2 regions of the Absiella sp. AM09-50 genome follow, and region 1 is predicted to be linked to the other one. Evidence: riboswitches for the same ligand, from Rfam matches in the RefSeq annotation. Region 1 holds a riboswitch; the other holds the start of a gene.
The links. Region 1 has a riboswitch for ZMP and ZTP ahead of pflB (formate C-acetyltransferase). Riboswitches for the same ligand answer to the same signal wherever they lie in the genome.
Positions count from the first base shown of each region.

Region 1 (10,562 bases):
GGCGTCCTCGAATGGACTCGAACCATCACTCTACTGCTTAGGAGGCAGTTGCATTATCCTTTGTGCTACGAGGACATATATTCAATTTTAAAAGAGATTTGCTAATCAATTGGGCTTAGCTGAGCTTCCCCTTAGGAGGATTCCGTGATATCCATTTCACCAAGAGGGCAAGTTAATTGCGACTTCGCACACGCATTAAACATTATACCATAATGATTTCAATTTTAAAGGCTTTCATTCAAAAAAATCCAAGAAATTAAAGTACTTTCATAGTATTGCCAGGATAAAGAAAATTAATCATATAACGGTATAATTTCAACATTTTCCTGAATTAAGGTATAATAAGAGAAAACGGAGGGTGTATATGAAAAATGAAACGATGGAACAATTGAAAGCAAGATTAAATTCCTCATCTATGTATCTACAAAGCAACGATATGCACGTTGTAGAAGTAAAAGAAAGATATGCAAAGGTAGAAATGATTATTGATGAACAAATTTTAAATGTACATGGCTTTGTACATGGCGGTGCATTATATTCTTTAGCTGATACAGCAGCTGGCGCCGCAAGTTTTGCGACTGGAAGAGATAGCGTTACCTTGTCAGGAACGATAAATTATATCAAGCCTGGAAAAGGTGGAAAACTTATTGGAATTGCTCAGGAGATTAGTGCAGGAAGAACTACAGGAGTTTATGAAGTGTTTATTTTCAACGATGCAGAAGTACTTTTATCAAGAGCAACATTTACCATGTTTTTCTTAGATAATGATCGATATCAAAAGAATAAATAAATTCGCATATTTTTTCTAAATATAAAAATTATAAGATATAATGAAAGCAATATGTGAAAGAGGCGAAGTTATGAGCATGAAACAATATCATCTAATGGATCTTAAAACGTTAGAAGACTTTTCTCCAGATGGATTTCTATGTATTTATATCGGAAAACAATGGGATATTGCTTGGATTAGTACCATATTGCAGGATATTATGCAACATGGAAATGTCAAAGAAATTGATATTTTTGCGATGGCAACATTGAGAAAAGCTTGTGAAACACAGATGAAAGAAGTGTATCTATTCGATACATGGTTTCATATATCCCATAAAAAGATTCAACTTGAAAACAAAGAAGTTATGCTGATATACTTACGCAATATCAATGATCTGATGGAAACAAAACTTGCTTCTCAGGTGAATAAACTCCGCACAGAAGGAATCCCTTGTGGACTGTTTTGTATCAGAATGCAAAATGGTGCATTTGAATTATTATATACGAACAGTTATATATACCAGTTTTTAGGGTATAAAAAAGAAGAGTTACAACTACAGGATATTATTGAAGAAAAAATAGTCGATCGTGAGGATCTCATTAGAATAAAAAAAGAAATCACAAATTATATCCAGCAGGAAAGCATCTTGTTTGAAGTAGAATATCGTGTGAAACGAAAAGATGGAAAAGTACGCTGGATGTCAGCACGTATTGTGCCAGATACAATAGAACACCAATATGTTGCTGTTGCATTTGACAGTACAAAAATGAAACAGATGATGCATGATCTTCGTATTAGTGAAGAAGAAAAGAAAATTGCATTAGAACAAGGAAATATAGTCATACTTCGATATGATGTGAAAAATAAAGTTTTATATTATACAAATGATGGAAAGAAAACCACAGAACCAAAGAAGATGATGGAAAATATCCCACAATCCGCAATTGAACAACATTTGATAAAAGAAGAAACACAAAAAGAATATTTAGGTTTTTTCTCAAGTATGCTGGAAGGGAAACCAAAAGGTGAGGCTGTATTTTTAAGAAGAAATTCCACCTCTCAGAAATATATCTGGATCAAAGGCAAATTTACCATGATTTACAATGAAAAATCAGAGCCAACCACCGCAATCATCTCTTATCAGGATTATTCGGAGGCCTATGAGCGAGAACTTGCTTATGAACGATGGAAACAAGATTTTGAGCGAAGAAAAAAGGATAGTATTGCATATTATGAATATGATCTGACACACGATGTTTTTGAAAAGCTGGAAGGTGCATTAAATGATGAACTGCCAAAAAATGCAAGAAATTCGTTCACTTACATTGCGCATTATGCAGCAGAACATTTTGTATCACCAAAAGATCGTAAAAAATATTTGAAGGTATTCTCCCGGGAATATCTGCTTGATCAATATCAAAAAGGCAGACATCACTTCACTTTACAGCATCGTCGTATAGACAGTCAGGGCAATGAATTTTGGGCTTATGGAGAAATACAGCTTGTATGGGATCCTTATGCTTCCCTTGTTCGTGCAAGTGTCTTATTGCATGATATCGATAATGAGAAAAAAGATAAGATACGTATGAAACGTTTATCAGAAACAGATGCATTAACTGGGTTATATAATCGCTCAACCTTATTTCATCGCATAGAATCCACATTACAACATAGTGGAAAACACGTGCTGCATGTTCTGGTATTGATAGATTTAGATAATTTTAAATTATTAAATGATACCTATGGACATCAATACGGAGATGATGTTTTAATCAATGTCGCAAAAAGTATGCGTAGCGCTTGTCGAAGTGAAGATTATTGTGGCAGAATCGGTGGAGATGAATTTGTGATATTCTTACGTAATTTATCTTGTGACTATGATATACTGCCAAGAATTGAAGCAATCCGTTTAGCCATTTTAAATTGTATGGATGATCGTGAAATCGTCGCAAGTTTTGGTGTGGCATGTTATCCAAATGACAGCCATAATGTAGATGAATTATACCGTCATAGTGATGAAGCGATGTATCGTGCAAAGCGAAGTCAGAAACATAAGATTCAGTTTTATAAAAAAATTTAAAACACTTATTGACGAGTAAAATAAAAAATGATAAAGTGTAAGCAGTTATACGACTGACGGAAGTGGAATTGACCACATGAAGTATAATGTAAAAGAGCCGACCGTCTGGGCATAGAGTCTGGATTGGTATAGGCTCTTTTCTTGTGCTTATCCGTACATGGATTATAAATGGTTTTAATTGCACAGGACGATAACATTCGCTATACTTAACATGTGAACAGGAGGTAAGGATTATGAGCAATGAACGCAAAGAATGGGAAGGATTCAGCGGAAGAATCTGGAAAGAAGAAGTAAATGTCCGCGATTTTATTCAAAACAACTACAAGCCTTATGATGGGGATGAAAGCTTTTTAGCGCAACCTACAGAAGCTACAAACAAATTATGGGATGCATTACAGAAGCTTCAAAAAGAAGAACGTGCAAAAGGCGGCGTTCTGGATATGGAAACAGAAGTTGTTTCTTCATTAACTTCATATGGTCCTGGATATATTGATGAAGCATTGAAGGATTTAGAAAAGGTTGTTGGTATTCAGACAGATAAACCTTTAAAACGTGCCTTCATGCCTTATGGTGGTATCAAAATGAGTGAAGAAGCTTGTACTACATATGGTTATGAACCAAGCGAAAAACTACATGAAATCTTCCACGATTACCACAAAACTCACAATGATGCAGTATTTGACTGTTATACACCAGAAATGCGTTTAGCACGTCGTAATAAAATCGTAACAGGTTTGCCTGATACATATGGCCGTGGACGTATTGTTGGTGATTATCGCCGTGTTGCTTTATATGGTATCGATTATTTAATTGAAATGAAAGAAGCTGATAAAGCAAACTGTGGCTGTGGTACTATGACAGATGATATCATTCGCCAGCGTGAAGAATTAGCTGAACAGATCAAAGCATTAAAAGGAATGAAAAAAATGGCGGAAAGTTATGGCTATGATATTTCAGGTCCTGCGAAAAATGCAAAAGAAGCTGTACAATGGTTATACTTCGGATATTTGGCGGCTATTAAAACACAGAATGGTGCGGCAATGTCTGTTGGACGTGTTTCCACATTCCTTGATATCTATATTGAAAGAGATTTAGAAAACGGTACATTGACAGAAGTAGAAGCACAGGAATTAATTGACCACATGACAATGAAATTCCGTATGGTAAAATTTGCACGTATCCCTTCTTATAACCAGTTATTCTCAGGTGATCCTGTATGGGCAACACTTGATTTGGCAGGATTAGGAATGGATGGACGTCACATGGTCACAAAATCTGATTATCGTTTCTTACACACATTAGAAAATATGGGACCTGCGCCAGAACCAAACTTAACAGTATTATATTCTAGTCACTTACCAGAAAACTTTAAGAAATATTCTGCACGTATCTCTATTGATACAAGTTCTGTACAGTACGAAAACGATGATGTTATGCGCCCTGTATGGGGTGATGATTATGCAGTTTGCTGTTGTGTAAGTGCAACACAGACGGGTAAAGAAATGCAGTTCTTTGGTGCTCGTGCAAACTTAGCAAAATGTTTATTATATGCTATCAATGGTGGTATCGATGAAAAAACCAAAACACAGGTTGGTCCTGAAATGAGAGGTATCACTTCTGAGTACCTAGATTATGATGAAGTTATGCATAAATATGATATCATGATGGAATGGTTAGCAGATCTTTATGTAAATATATTAAATCTGATTCAGTACATGCATGATAAATATTACTATGAAGCAAGCCAGATGGCATTGATCGATACAAATGTACGTAGAACATTCGCAACTGGTATTGCTGGTTTCTCTCATGTAGTAGATTCATTGAGTGCTATCAAATATGCTAAAGTAAAAACTATCCGTGATGAAGATGGATTGGTTGTCGATTATGAAATCGAAGGAGATTTCCCTCGTTATGGAAACGATGATGATCGTGCGGATGATATCGCAGTATGGTTGTTGAAAACATTCATGGGCAAGATTGAAAAACGTCACACATATCGTAATTCTGAACCAACAACATCTATCTTAACAATCACAAGTAATGTTGTTTATGGTAAAGCTACTGGAGCACTTCCTGATGGACGTAAAGCTGGAGAACCATTGTCACCAGGTGCAAATCCTGCATATGGTGCAGAAACAAACGGTTTATTAGCTTCATTGAACTCTGTGGCAAAATTACCTTATGAATATGCATTAGATGGTATTTCTAATACACAGACGATCAATCCAGGTGCACTTGGACATGACGAAGCAGAACGAGTAAATAATTTAGTACATGTATTAGATGGCTACTTTGATCAGGGCGCTCACCACTTGAACGTTAATGTTTTCGGTATCGAAAAATTAAAAGATGCAATGGAACACCCTGAAAAAGAAGAATATGCGAACTTCACAATTCGTGTTTCTGGATATGCTGTAAAATTCATTGACTTAACTCGTGAACAACAGTTAGATGTTATTTCTAGAACTTGCCACGAAAGTCTATAGAAATAAAGAAAGGTCTGTTTACGCAGGCCTTTTCATTTAAGGAGGTTATACTATGTCACCAGTAAAAGGAAGTATTCATTCAGTTGAAACCTTTGGTTCTGTGGATGGACCAGGTGTACGTTTTGTGATATTTTTAAAAGGCTGTGCAATGCGTTGTAAATATTGCCATAATCCAGATACATGGGAGATGACAACGGCTGATACAAGCAGTGAAGAATTGTTGAAAAAAGCATTGCGATATCGTAGTTACTGGGGTGAAAAAGGTGGCATCACAGTGAGTGGTGGAGAACCTTTGCTTCAGATAGATTTTGTGATTGATTTATTTACCAGAGCGAAAAAACTAGGTATTCATACAGCCATTGATACTAGTGGAAATCCATTTACCAGAGAAGAACCTTTCTTTTCTAAATTCCAGCAGTTGATGGAAGTCACAGATTTATTGCTGGTGGATATCAAACATATAGATGATGCATGCCATCTTGCTTTGACGAAACAGCATAATACAAATATTCTGGATATGTTGAAATATCTGGATGAAATACAGAAGCCAGTGTGGATTCGTCATGTATTGGTGCCAGGAATCAATGATCAGGAAATTTACCTGATGAATTTATCTAAATTTATTCAACAGCTGCATAATGTAAAACGTGTAGAAATCCTGCCATATCATACTTTAGGAGTTTATAAATGGAAAGAGTTAGGAATTCCATATGAGTTAGAAGGTGTGGAATCTCCAGATCAGGCTTCCATTGAGAAGGCACGCAAGATATTACAATGTGATCAATATCAGGATTATTAGTATAGGCAAACAGGGATTTTATCATCGCTTTTAAGATAAAGTCCCTGTTTTATGTAAAAATCAAAGAAAATCCTTTGAATTTTTGTAAATATTTTAAAATAAAACAGGAAAAATGCCCATTATAAACAGATTTGTGATATGATAATCATAAGATAAAAGGGGTGTTTTTTAATGTCTGCAAGAGTAAGTGATTATGTAAAGGCGATACAGAAAATGAAACTGGAAGCTGGCAATCAGAATAAAACTGAACTGATTATTCGTGCCGGGGACCTGCACAGCCAGGTCAATAAGGGAACTCCTACACTGGTTACATGCTGTATGGCAATGAAGAAAATGATGCTGGAAGATGACGAATTTCTGAAAAATCCAGAAAACAAGAGTGGCGCAAGTGCAAATTTAACCATCAAATATCAGCTTCATGATCTGGAACATCGTCTACCTTTATTAAGACCAAAACAACGTGGTCGTAAAAAGGGCGTACAAATGAAAAAGAAAGAAGAAGCAAAAAGCAGTGTTCAGATAACATTGGAAGAATGGCTGGCTAAGATACCATTGAGCTTCACAGAAAATAAGGGAACCTTTGATGTACAAGGAACTTATGGAATCTGGAAAATCAAAGTCGCAGTGCCAAGAGGCAGAAGGCCATTTGATTTAGATGATGTTGTCTATTCTTTATTGAAATATGCAGATGAGAAAACGGATAAGTATTCTGTCTGTATGAATGACAGTAAAGAAAATCGTAGACAGTGGGAACATATTTCTCCTGTTTTACGTAAAAAAATGAATATTACCGCAATCTTTGTGAAAAACGGAAACGTAGAAGAGTACTAAAATTTACAGACGTAACGGTTTTTACTCAAATGTGGGTAAATAAAAAGATGGAATAATGATTGTATTAATCAATCAAAATATTCCATTTTTTTTCATCAATTTATCATTTTCTATAAATGCTGATTCATCCAGTTTGTGATTTCTTCCAAGCGTTTGATACGATGTTTTGGTTTACCTCCACGACTTAATTCGTGATTTTCTCCTTTAAACATACATAAACGGGTATCAATGCCATGCATACATAAAGCACTATACATCTGTAATCCTTCACTATATGGGCAACGATAATCCTCATTGCTGTGGATAAACAGGGTTGGTGTCTTACAACTGTCCACATAACGCAAAGGAGAATGCCACCAAAGTTTTTCATGATTTTGCCAGATATCGCCAGATTGCTGATCCTTCGTAAATTCCTCACCAATATCGGAGGTTGTCATAAAACTGATCCAGTTGGCAATAGAACGTTGAGAAGCTGCAGCCGCAAATCGATTGGTATGAGTAATGATCCAATTGGTCATAAATCCACCATAACTTCCTCCGGTTACTCCTAATCTGGCAATATCAATACAAGGATACTTTTCTAAAACAGTATCTGTAAACTTCATCAGATCATCATAATCGATGGTGCCATACTTTCCACGGATATCCGCAAATGCATTGCCTCTACCATCTCCACCTCTTGGGTTTGCGAAGAAAACAACATATCCCATATTTGCCCATACCTGCATTTCATGATAATAGACCTGCCCATAAACCGTTTTCGGTCCACCATGTATATCCAGAATTGCCGGATAATAGGAATGTGGATTAAAATCATGAGGTGTTAATACCCAGCCATAAATGGTTTCTTCTCCCTGTGTGATTGTGACAGGCTCTGGCATGCGAATATCTTTAGATTGATAGAAATCATCATGAAAGCCAGTTAATCTTGTGGAAGAATGATCTTTGAAACAATAAGCATATAATTCCTGTAAACGCATATCATGCATTGCAATATAATAAATAGTACCATTGACTATAGTAAAATCATCAATGCTGCCTTCTTTTTCAATCACTGTAGAAAGGTTGCCTGATTTATCTAAGCGATACAGAATAGAAGAATTTAAGATCGTTGCGATAAAGTAACAAGCATCCTCATAAACCATCACAGAGCGTGTCTTTCCAAAGCGACAATCACTTCCCACAGTATTGCCAATAGCTTCATCAAAATCATATAATTTAGAAACTTCCCATGTTTCCTGATGCATTAAGTAAAACTTAGGATTTTCATTGATTCCATATCTTTCCTGTTTACTAGCGGCAAACAATATATCATTGCCCCAGTTCTCCAAATGCATGATACTATAAGTTTCTGTGTTGATACATGTGGATAAACTATCTTTTTTGATATCATACATAAACAGACCATTTTTCATTGGCTGAACCTGCGCATAGGATACACCAGTAAAATAGATCTTTGTTTTATCATCATTGATGATAAAGGTATCCATTTGGAAAAGGGGAAGACTGATTCGTTTTAATTTACCGCTTGTTTCTTCAAACAAAAACAAGGAACGACGTGTTTTATTCGTATAACCAGCACCATTAAAATAAAATGGTAATTCATCCAGTACTTCATAATCCAGCATTTCCATTTTTTCTCTTACGCGTTTTTTCTTTATCTCTTCCGTTTCAAATGGCATACTAGAATAACGCAGATCAAAATTTACACAAAGAGCAAACACATGTGTACTTACCATTTTGATATCCAAAACTGTTAAAGGAATTTCAAATGCTTTGACTGCTTCACCACCACGTGTATCTAAACGATAGAATACAGTTTTTTCTTCACCATTTTCTACTGCTTTTTGATCTTGTGGATCTCGCATATTCGCAAATAACAGGGTATGCTCATCTTCCCATAGATATAAGCTTTCCTTTCCACTTTGTGTCAGTGTTACGTCTTGGTCGTTTTTCCACATGTGCAGTTTTTGATCATAAGAATTATCTTTTTCATTACATCTGGACACAACATAAGCGATATCTTTTCCATTATCTTGAAGGTTTGACAGATAGGAAAAATCTAAAAAATCTTTTAATTGAATTGTTTCTTTCATAAGGTCACCTCAGTTTCTTAATTTCATGATACCGCAGCAGAAAGAAAAAAGCCAGTCATATCTCTAACAACTGGCTTATAATCGTATACGGCAATTACCTTTTTTACACATAAAGGCGACATAATCACGCTCCATAATACGGCTGGATAAACGGTTTTTCTGTTTTTCATTACGGATATTGTACATATAAACAGGTAAACGATCAATTTCATTACCCTGATCATCATAAATCGGACAAATGATTTTATCATATTCATTGTCCATATGTAACTCCCCAAGATATCCTTCCAATTCATCCAGTTCATCAAATATCTGATCATCATCCACTTCCATGATCTCCCCGGCAATCATATCATCACCTTCAATCAAAGCAGGATAAATCACACCTTTGATTTCATGCAGACTACCTTTCACATAGGCAAGCTCGCTTTGTATAATCTTGTCTTTTAAATATTTTTCATAATTGTACATATCTGTTCTAAGCGTCCCATACACAAATATTCTTTTCACGATGACTCACTCCTTATATCGTCAATATCATAGCATGGTTTATGAAATAAGCACAGGAAGTTGCCTGAAAACAAATGATTATTTGTCTAGAAAAGATACTTCTATCGTATAATTATCCTTTAATTCCGGAATCATTTCCAGAAATTTCCTAATCGCAGACTGTGCTTTTGTTGCAGCTTCACTTAAGAAACCATTTTCAATCGCTTCCTCTTCTACCTTATCTTTTTGTTGTGTGGCAAATGTTGTGTAGTCTTTGATACTGATTGGATTAAAGATATTTTTGGTTTCATCATATACTTCAATACTTTTTTCATCTATCACATTAGAGAAGATGGCAACTTCAGGAATCTTTACAGAAATAGTATGATCCTTTACATTGACTTCGGCTTTACTCATATCTACACCAGCAGATAATTTACCGGAATATGTCAATAAAAAGCTTTTTGTTGTTAAAGGGATATCCCAGCCATTCAGCTGTAAAGAATTTTCAAATTTACCTACTTTTGTATAATTGTATTCCATTGTCACAAGATCATTTACTTCCTGTAACTGTTGTGTTAATGCTGTTGATGTAATAGTTGGCTCACCACTTTTTCCACCAAAATGCATGCCGGCAAAAAAGATCAGGGCACAGACAATCAAAATGGCTACAATTCCACCAATGGCTTTTTTTGTTTTTCCCAATGTATCTAATATTTTCATGAGCTACCTCCAGAATTTGTTTTTATTATAGCATAAAAAAGCCTGTAAACAGCCTGATTTTAGAATATTGTAAGATTTCTTCATGTTTTATTTGCGGATAATCTTTCTTAACAAAAAAATCCTTTTTACCTCTTACAAAGGAAGTGATATACTTAATGTATAAGAAAGGAGTTATGAAAATGGAGAGCCAGCGATTGTATCAACAATTTCGTCGAACAGTGGAAAAATCTGCGTGGATTCTAATATTGTTAATCTTCATCATAGAAGTAATTGTGGCTGTTTT
Region 1 is NZ_QVFI01000022.1:25,920-36,481, reverse strand. Features, by position in the region: tRNA gene DW114_RS15845 (tRNA-Arg) at 1-75, opposite strand, end outside; gene DW114_RS15840 (PaaI family thioesterase) at 365-790, shown strand; gene DW114_RS15835 (sensor domain-containing diguanylate cyclase) at 861-2,852, shown strand; ZMP/ZTP riboswitch at 2,892-2,970, shown strand; gene pflB (formate C-acetyltransferase) at 3,086-5,341, shown strand; gene pflA (pyruvate formate-lyase-activating protein) at 5,394-6,140, shown strand; gene DW114_RS15820 (hypothetical protein) at 6,312-6,971, shown strand; gene DW114_RS15815 (alpha/beta hydrolase family protein) at 7,082-9,067, opposite strand; gene DW114_RS15810 (gamma-glutamylcyclotransferase family protein) at 9,143-9,577, opposite strand; gene DW114_RS15805 (DUF4230 domain-containing protein) at 9,656-10,279, opposite strand; gene DW114_RS15800 (GGDEF domain-containing protein) at 10,435-10,562, shown strand, end outside.

Region 2 (10,562 bases), on a different contig from region 1:
AATATATAGTATAAAGGACAATATTTGTTTCAACGAAAAATACCATTACAAATGGTATTATAAAAATAAAGATAAAATCATAGTATCATAAAGTATGATGGCATAGGAGAGCATAATTGTAAAAAGAATTGCATCTTTTTTGCGTCATACGAAATAAAAAAATACCCAGGTATCATAACACAAAATATCCAAGAGGACAGATATTGGTTATTTCGTGTTCGATTATATAGTGAAAAGTTTAAAATATTAAACTTTTTGTTTAGAAATTATTGCATATGGCGAAAAAATATGTATAATAATCTTGTTTCAAATATAATACGAAAAGTTTAGTGGGACTAAACTAAAGGAGGAATGTCATGGATATCGGACAGAGAATCAAACAGTTAAGGATTCAAAATGAGCTGACATTGGAAGAGCTTGCATCACGCAGTGAATTAACCAAAGGCTTTCTATCGCAGGTGGAACGTAACCTGACATCACCTTCTGTGTCTACATTAGAAGATATATTAGAAGCATTAGGTACAGACCTTGCGACCTTTTTCAAAGACAGTAAGGAAACCAAAGTTGTCTTTCATAAAGACGATTACTTTATTGATGAACATGAGGAATATTGTATCCACTGGATTGTTCCAAATGCTCAGAAAAATGAAATGGAGCCTATCCTTTTAGAATTACATACCAATGAAACATCTATGGTGATTGAACCACATGATGGAGAAGAATTCGGTTATGTACTGGAAGGAAGAATCACACTTGTTTATGGAGATAAGGAATATCCTGTGAAAAAAGGGGAAACCTTTTACATTAATGGAAAAGCGAAAAATTATTTAAAGAATACCGCTAAAAATGACGCAAAAGTCTTGTGGATCACAACACCACCACGCTTTTGATGAGGAGGAAGTCGTAATGGAGAAAAAGAAACTTATTGAATTTCGCAATATTGTGAAAGATTTTGATGGACAGCTGGTTTTAAAAGGAATTAACCTGGACATTTACGAAAACGAATTTGTCACATTGCTGGGGCCTAGCGGTTGTGGAAAAACTACGCTGTTACGTATCTTGGGTGGTTTTTTACAACAAAGTGAAGGGAAAGTCGTATTTGATGGAGAAGTGATTGATGATCTTCCTCCATATAAACGTGAATTGAATACGGTATTCCAAAAATATGCATTATTCCCACATATGAACGTGTATGATAATATCGCTTTTGGCTTGAAAATCAAAAAGATGAGTAAGGACGTTATTGAACAGAAAGTCTTAAAAATGCTGAAGCTGATTGGTCTGGAAGGATATGAAAAGAAAAATGTAACATTACTATCCGGTGGACAACAGCAGCGTATTGCGATTGCACGAGCACTTGTAAATGAGCCTAAAGTCTTATTATTAGATGAACCATTGGGTGCTTTGGATTTAAAGCTGCGTAAAGAAATGCAATATGAATTAAAGAAGATCCAACAGGAAGTAGGAATCACATTTATCTATGTAACCCATGATCAGGAAGAAGCTTTAACAATGTCTGATAAAATCGTGGTAATGAAGGATGGCGAGATTCAACAGGTAGGTACTCCTACAGATATTTATAACGAACCAGAGAATCGTTATGTAGCAAACTTCATTGGTGAAAGTAATATCATACCCGGAGTCATGCTGGATGATTATAAAGTTATGTTTGACGATATTACCTTTGATTGTGTAGATTTTGGTTTTAAGAAAAATGAAAAAGTCGACGTTGTCATTCGTCCGGAAGATTTAGATATTGTTAAAGAAGAGGATGGCAAAATGACAGGTGTGGTAAAATCTGTTTTGTTTAAAGGTGTTCACTATGAAATTATGGTAGAAACAGTACCTGGAACCAATGTAACGGTAATGATGAATGTCACAAAGGAACATGATGTTGTGTCCAGTGATGCTAAAGAAAAAATTTCTGCCAATGACTTCTATGTGGATATTGAGGATGTGAAAGAATTAAATGATGCAGAGATCATTGCACGTGCGGATGCACAGGCTTGGGATCCTGAAAATGATGAATATATTTCTATAAATAAAATAGAATATGATATTCCTGAAACAATAGGAACATATCCTGTAACCTTTTCTACAAGTTCTGGAACAAGTGTATCAATCAAAGTATTCGTTGTTCAACAGAAATATGTAGAAAATCCAAAAGCAAATGAAGCAATATCTGCGTTCAACTTCTTTAAAACAGTAGATGAATTAAAAGAAAGTGCCGCAATTGATACAGATTTAAAAACATGGGCAAATGCGCAAAGCTGGAAGCTGAGTGATGAAAGTGATGTGGAAATCAGCAACGTAGATTATGATTTTGATCCAAGTAATATCACAGAAGGTACTTATGAAGTAACGTTCTCTACACAGGGACGTGAATTCAAAGTACACACAACAGATATCGCAGAAGAAGGAGCAGAAGTGGGTCTAAGCTTCTTCCCAGAAGATATCCATGTTATGAGTAAGATGGGATACTAGGATGAAAACGTTTAAACGTTTAACAATTCCATATATTGTATGGATGATCGCAATGATCGTCATCCCTATGTTTCTGATTGTTGTATATGCATTTACGACACAGGGCAATGATGTAGCGACTTTACAATTTACATTTGATAATTTCAAGAAGTTCTTTACAGACCCTGACTTTTTGAAAACCTTATGGTTATCCTTAAGGATTGCATTTATCACAACGATTTTATGTATCCTGATAGGATATCCGGTAGCTTATGCGATTTCAAAGGCATCTGATCGAAAACGCAATCTGTTGATTTTATTGATTACCCTGCCAATGTGGATCAATATGCTGGTACGTACCTATGCATGGATTGGAATCCTTGCGGATAATGGTCTTGTAAACCATATTCTACAATTCTTTGGATTGGAACCAGCGAAACTGTTATATACAGATTTTGCGGTAATTCTTGGTATGGTGTACAATTTTGTACCATTTATGATTCTTCAAATCGAAAGCTCATTAGCAAAGATGGATCATTCTTTGTTGGAAGCTGCCAATGATTTAGGCGCAAATCGTGTAGAACGATTCCGTCGTATTACATTACCTTTATCATTACCTGGTGTTATATCTGGTATTACTTTGGTTTTCTTGCCAAGTGTATCCAGCTTCGTTATCCCAAAATTGATGGGAGGCGGGGGATATATGATGATTGGTAATGTAATTGAAAATCAATTTATCACCGTTGGTGAATGGAACTTTGGTAGTGCAATCTCTTTAATTATGGCGATCATCATTATGATCAGTATGTATGTGACACGTCGTCTGGATAAAGGAGATGACACCGTGCGTGCCAAAAAAGGAGGGAATATATAATGAAAGACCGTAAATTTTCCCGCCGTCTGATATTAGCGCTGGTATTGGTTTTCTTCTATTTTCCAATCTTATATATGTTGGTATTCTCTTTTAATGGAAGCCGATCTCTAACAAGTTTTGATGGTTTCTCTTTACAATGGTACACAAAAATGTTCCATGATCGTAATATGATGGAAGCTATCTACTATACTCTAGTAACTGCAATTATCGCAACCTTTGTATCTACAATCGTTGGTACGATTACCGCAATTGGTTTATCAAAGTCAAAGCGTATTGTGAAGGAAGTCGTACAACAGATCAATGATCTGCCAATCATGAATCCTGAAATTGTGACTGCAGTAGGTTTGATGTTGTTTTATGTATCCATGAAAATGGAGAAAGGCTTTTTAACAATGTTACTAGCACATATTGCGTTCTGTACGCCATATGTCATATTAAGTGTTATGCCAAAATTAAGAAGTCTTGATCCTAACCTGGCAGAAGCAGCCATGGATTTAGGCGCAAAGCCAAGTCAGGCCATGTGGAAGGTTATCGTTCCTCAGATTATGCCAGGAATTGTATCAGGCGCATTGATTGCGTTTACCATGAGTTTTGATGATTTTACGATTTCCTATTTCGTTACAGGAAATGGTGTAAAAAACATATCGACACTGGTATGGACAATGTCTAAACGTATCAATCCAAGTATCAACTCATTATCTACCATCATCGTTTTGATGATTACTATCACTTTATTGATTGTGAATGTCTTGCCGGTTGTGCGTGAAAAAGCGAAGAAGAAAAATAAACCAATCAGTAATCGTGTTTTTGGAGTAATTGGTGTATGTATCGCTTTGGTATTCTCTGGTATCCTGTATGGATTAAAGGGTGGAATGAGTACAAATTCTCCACAAGATGCAATCGCAAAATATGGCAGTGATACTTTAAAGGTATATAACTGGGGAGAATATATTGATCCTGAAGTAAATGATGCCTTTGAAAAACAATTTGGTGTCAAAGTCATTTATGATACATTTGATTCCAATGAATTGATGTATACAAAACTACAGGGTGGAGAATCCTATGATGTTTTAGTGCCAAGTGATTACATGATCCAGCGTTTGATTGGAGAAGATTATCTACAGCCATTAGATAAGCGTATGATTCCAAATATCGCAGTTTTGGCAGATGGTGTCAAAGGATTATCTTATGATCCAGACAACACATACAGTGTTCCATATTTCTGGGGTACAGTAGGTATTGTATACAATAAAAACAATATTGATAAAAAAGATTTAGAAAAAGAAGGATGGAACATCTTCCTTGACCAGAAATATAAAGGACATATCTATATGTATGATTCTGAACGTGATTCATTTATGATGGCATTGAAAGCTTTAGGCTATTCAATGAATACGGATGATGAAGCACAACTACAACAGGCATATGAATGGCTGGTAAAAGTTGTGGATACCATGAATCCGGAAATCGTCACAGATGAAGTGATTGACGCAATGATCAATGGAAATAAAGATATGGCTCTTGTATATAGTGGAGATGCAGCTTATATTTTATCTGAAAATGAAGAAATGGCTTATTACATGCCAAGTGAGGGAACCAATCTGTGGAGTGATGCAATGGTAATTCCAAAGAATGCGAAAAATCCAAAGCTGGCAAATGAATATATCAACTTCATTTTGGAATATGAAAACAGTATGAAAAATTCTGTATTTGTAGGATATGCAAGCAGTAATGGAGAAGTGTTGGATACGTTAAGTGGAGAAGGCGGCGATTTTGAAGGAAATGAAGCTTATCTGCCACGTGTAGGATATCCAAAAGATGAAATCTTTGAATTTAATGAAAAAGCAAAGAAAATCATGTCTAATTTATGGACAAAGGTGAAAATCGCAAATTAGAAGGTGAAAATGTGAAGAAACAAACCAAACGGATCATCTATCGTGTGGTCATCATCTGCGTAGTTGTATTTATGGTTTTATTAAGTGTTTTATAAAAGAAACAGGAATGTCATCTGGCATTCCTTTTCTGTGTCAGCTTTTGTAATAATATATAGAAAGGTATCACAAACTAAAAAAGCAGGCATCTCCATAATATAAGAAATGATGTACGCCCATTACTTATTGTCGTTGAAGTGGGGGACTTCTGCCTGCTTTTGGTAAAAAAATCTTTTAAATAAGATTGACGATGAATTTAAAAAATGATAAAGTATAAGCAGTTATACGACTGACGGAAGTGGAATTGACCACATGAAGTATAATGATACAAGCCGACCGTCTGGGCAGAAGATGTTCAGAAGTGTCGGCTTTTTTTGTGGTGAAAGGAGATTTTTATGAAAGAAATGGAATTAAAATACGGCTGTAATCCAAATCAGAAACCTGCGCGCATCTATATGAAAAATGGAGAACTTCCTATAACGGTTTTAAATGGAAAACCAGGATATATCAACTTATTAGATGCTTTCAACAGCTGGCAGTTAGTCAGAGAATTAAAAGAAGCAACAGGGCTTCCAAGTGCGGCAAGTTTTAAACATGTATCACCTGCAGGAGCTGCAGTATATGTACCATTAGATGATGTTATGAAACAGATCTATTTCACAGATGGATTGGAATTATCGCCAATTGCAAGTGCTTATGTACGTGCAAGAGGAAGTGATCGTATGTCTAGTTATGGTGATTTTGCGGCATTAAGTGATATCTGCGATGAAACATGTGCTAGATATATTGCGAAAGAAGTAAGTGATGGTGTCATTGCGCCAGGCTATACTCCTGAAGCATTGGAAATCTTAAAGAAAAAGAAAAAAGGCAACTATGTTGTAATCCAGATGGATGAAGCATATGTTCCTGAAGAAATAGAAACTAAAGATGTATTCGGTATCACTTTTGAACAAGGAAGAAATAATCTGAAGATTACAGAAGAACTGTTTGAAGATATTCCTACCGTAAATAAAGCATTAAGTGAAGAAGCAAAACGTGATTTGATCGTTGCGCTGATCACATTGAAATATACCCAGTCCAATTCTGTATGTTATGTCAAAGATGGTCAGGCAATAGGAATTGGTGCTGGACAGCAATCCCGTGTACACTGTACAAGACTTGCGGGCAATAAAGCAGACAACTGGTATCTTCGCCAGAATGAAAAGGTATTAAACCTGCCATTTAAAGAAGGTATCAGACGTGCGGATCGTGATAATGCGATCGATGTATATATTTCTGATGACTATGAAGATGTTTTGGCAGATGGTGTATGGGAAAATACCTTTACAACCAAACCTGAACCATTTACCAGAGAAGAAAAGAAAGCATGGTTATCAACCATGAAGGACGTTGCCTTAGGCAGCGATGCCTTCTTCCCATTTGGGGATAATATTGAACGTGCACATAAGAGTGGAGTTACCTATATCGCACAGGCAGGTGGAAGTATCCGTGATGACAATGTTATTGAAACATGTGATAAATATGATATTGTCATGGCATTTACACATGCACGTTTATTCCATCATTAATAGATGAAAATCAAATGCAGAATGTATCAGAAATCGCTGATCATATTCTGCATTTTTTTAGATATCTTTATGCTTTCTGATGAAAAAATGAATTTGAAACGATACTTGAAAATAAATGTGGTAAAATAAAGGTTAGCTGGAGGTATTTCAATATGAAAACAATTTTAGATCATACAAAATTACATCAAAAATATTTTGAAGAAATGACACAGATTCCTCATGGTTCTTACCATGAAGAAGCTATTAGCAATTATCTGGTTGCTTTTGCGAAGGCACAGGGATTACGTTATATACAGGATGATATGTTTAATGTCATTATATATAAGGAAGCAAGCAGTGGTTATGAAGATCATGAACCATTGGTGTTGCAGGCACATATGGATATGGTTTGTGAGAAAAATAAAGACAGTGTACATGATTTTGAAAAAGATCCACTATCCTTACGTATTGTTGATGGCTGGTTGATGGCGAATCATACAACCCTTGGCGCAGATGATGGCTGTGGGGTTGCCTATATGTTGGCCATATTAAGTGATGATACTTTAAAACATCCACGTCTAGAATGTATATTTACCGTACAGGAGGAAGTTGGATTATGTGGGGCACTGCATTTGAAAAAAGATCAGTTTGATGCCACAAGAATGATCAATTTAGATGATGAAAGCGGTTATGCGACATGTACAACAAGTGCAGGTGGCATGAATGTATTATTAGATAAGGAAATTATCCGTATCCAGGAGAAAATGGATGGGTATCGTTTATCAATCAAGGGTCTTGCAGGTGGACATTCAGGTGCGGAAATTGATAAAGAACGTGGCAATGCCAATAAGCTGCTGGTACGTATACTGTATGGAATTATGCAACACTTTGGATTACAACTTGCACAGTTAAAAGGTGGATTGATGGATAATGCCATTCCAAGAGAGGCAAGTGCATTATGGATCAGTGATGGTAATTCAGAAAAGATAGAAGCATATGTAAAAGCGATGGCAGCTGATATCAAAAAAGAACTTGAATTCTCTGATGCAGGTGTGCAGGTGATCTTAGAGAAGACACAGATTGATTCTTATGTATCCGTTGAAGAAAGTGAAGCAATTCTGAAGCTGATGATGTTATTGCCAGATGGTTTACGTCATCACAGCATGAGCATAGAAGGTTTAAGTACCGCCAGCAGTAATGTTGGTGTTGTGTATATGGATGATAAGATGCTTCATATCAATTGCTCGTTAAGAGGTGCTTTGGAATCTTATATTGATGAGTTTGCGGCACAGATTGATACATTGGCAGAATTGTTTGGCTTTACCACAAGACATGTCGCAAGATATCCAGCATGGAGTTATGATGCGAATAGTCAAATGCGGGAAACCATGAAAGAAATATGTAAAGAGCTGACTGGAAAAGATTTAGGCATCATGGCAACGCATGGTGGTTTGGAATGTGGCGTATTTAAGTCATTAAAGCCAGAGATGGACATTGTGACATTAGGTCCTGTGATGAAGGATATTCATACACCAAAGGAAGCTTTACAATTATCCAGCTTTGATGATACCTATGCATTCTTAACAGCATTTATCCAAAGATTATAGAATTTCTTACAATTTTCAAAAGATTCTTAGGAATTTTGAAATCAACACCCCGAAATACGGGGTGTTATGCTATAATATACGAGTTAGAAAATGAAAGGGCGTATGATGAAGCATGATGATACGATCTATTGATGCAATTATCCGTATGTTAGATGCGGATTATATAGAAAACGCAGACATTGAAGAAAAAGTATATGGTGTCTGTATCGACTCAAGAAAAGTTGTGGAAGGTAACTTATATATACCAATCCACGGCGTAAATAACAATGGGCATGATTATGTACGTCAGGCCATTGACAATGGGGCCAAAGCAGTGCTTTGGGAAAGAAATGAACCCAATCCTCCACAGGATGTAGTCGTCATTTTAGTGGAAGATACCACAGCTGCCTTACAGAAACTGGCAGAAAGCTATCGTCACCAACTGGATATGAAAGTGATTGGTATTACAGGTAGTAATGGCAAGACAAGCACAAAGGATATTTTGGCGGGTATTTTATCTCAACATTATGTAACACAGAAAACAATGGGCAATTTCAATAATGAAATTGGTGTTCCTTTGACATTATTGTCACTAAGTGAAAACGTTGAAGCTGCTGTTGTGGAAATGGGTATGGAAAATCTTGGTGAACTTTCCTTTTTAACCAATATGGTAAAACCGGATATTGCAATCATCACCAACGTTGGATGTGCACATTTGGAAAATCTGGGATCGATGGAAAATATCGCAAAAGCCAAAGTGGAGATTGTGGAAGGCCTAAATGATCATGGATTATTTATATATAATGGTGATCATAAGCTGTTAGATGATGCAGTTAAGGCAAAAATGATTCCAGGAACGATTCGTATTAAGACATTTGGTAAAGAACAGCCATGTGATGGATTTGTGGATCACATCCGTCAGGATGAAACAGGTGTAAGCTTCTCATTAAATACAGAGCATGTTTATCACTTAGACATGATTGGCAAACATAACGCATGTAATGCAGCTGCCGCAATACTGGCTGCAAAAGCATTGGACTTGTCCGATGAGGAAATCCAGCGTGGATTACATAGTATAGAAAAGACCGGTTTACGAAATGAACTTGTTAGAATCAAACAGGCACTCATTTTAAATGATTCTTATAAATCTAATCCAAACAGTGCTTTAGCAGCAATGGATACGATGGAAGAATTTGATTATGATTATAAGATTGCCGTATTGGGCGATATGCTGGAGCTGGGTGATACCAGTGATATGATCCATTATACATTAGGGAAAGATCTGGTGGCATATCAGGTGAATGAAGTATTGACAATTGGTGAAATGGCAAGATATATTGCACAGGGAGCCAGAGATCATACACAGGCACACGTACAGCAGTTTGAAACAAAAGAGGAGCTTTTGGCTTATCTATTACCATATCTGGATAAAAACTGTATGATTCTTGTGAAAGGATCACGTGGAATGAAACTGGATGAAGTTGTAGAGGAATTAACAAAACATAAATAAGAGGTAGAAAATATGAGTAAGATGAAATTAGCAATTATTTTTGGTGGTAAATCAAGTGAATATCCTGTATCTTTACATTCTGCAGGAAGCTTGATTCATCAAATCAATAAAGAACGTTATGATTTAATGTTTGTAGGTATCAGTAAAGATGGCACATGGTATGCCTATGATGGAGATATTGAGTCTATTGAACATGATACATGGTTAAACAAGGAGCATTGTAAACGTTGTGTATTGTCTTGTTCTTCTGATGATAAAGGGTTCTTTGTGTTAAACAATGGAAGTTATGAACTTGTGAAAGTGGATTGTATTTTCCCTGTATTACATGGAAAAAATGGAGAAGATGGCACCATACAGGGCTTATTTGAATTAAGTGGTATTCCTTATGTAGGATGTGGACATATGAGCTCTGCGGTATGTATGGATAAAGAAATGACACATATCATTTTAGAACATGCCAACGTTCCTTGTGCACCATATATGTGTATTTATGAAGAAGAAAACTTAGATTATCACAAAGTATTTGAAGACGCAAAAGAAACCTTGGGATTACCGATTTTTATTAAACCAGCCAATGCCGGAAGCAGCTTTGGCATTCATAAGATGGACAGCTTTGAAGGTTTTGAAGAAGCGATGAAAGATGCTTTCTAT
Region 2 is NZ_QVFI01000006.1:15,234-25,795, forward strand. Features, by position in the region: gene DW114_RS07150 (helix-turn-helix domain-containing protein) at 357-890, shown strand; gene DW114_RS07155 (ABC transporter ATP-binding protein) at 907-2,484, shown strand; gene DW114_RS07160 (ABC transporter permease) at 2,486-3,337, shown strand; gene DW114_RS07165 (extracellular solute-binding protein) at 3,337-5,232, shown strand; ZMP/ZTP riboswitch at 5,544-5,621, shown strand; gene DW114_RS07170 (phosphoribosylaminoimidazolecarboxamide formyltransferase) at 5,664-6,836, shown strand; gene pepD (beta-Ala-His dipeptidase) at 6,989-8,422, shown strand; gene DW114_RS07180 (UDP-N-acetylmuramoyl-tripeptide--D-alanyl-D-alanine ligase) at 8,535-9,911, shown strand; gene DW114_RS07185 (D-alanine--D-alanine ligase family protein) at 9,924-10,562, shown strand, end outside.
Region 2: another riboswitch for ZMP and ZTP. It lies ahead of DW114_RS07170 (phosphoribosylaminoimidazolecarboxamide formyltransferase); the one in region 1 lies ahead of pflB (formate C-acetyltransferase).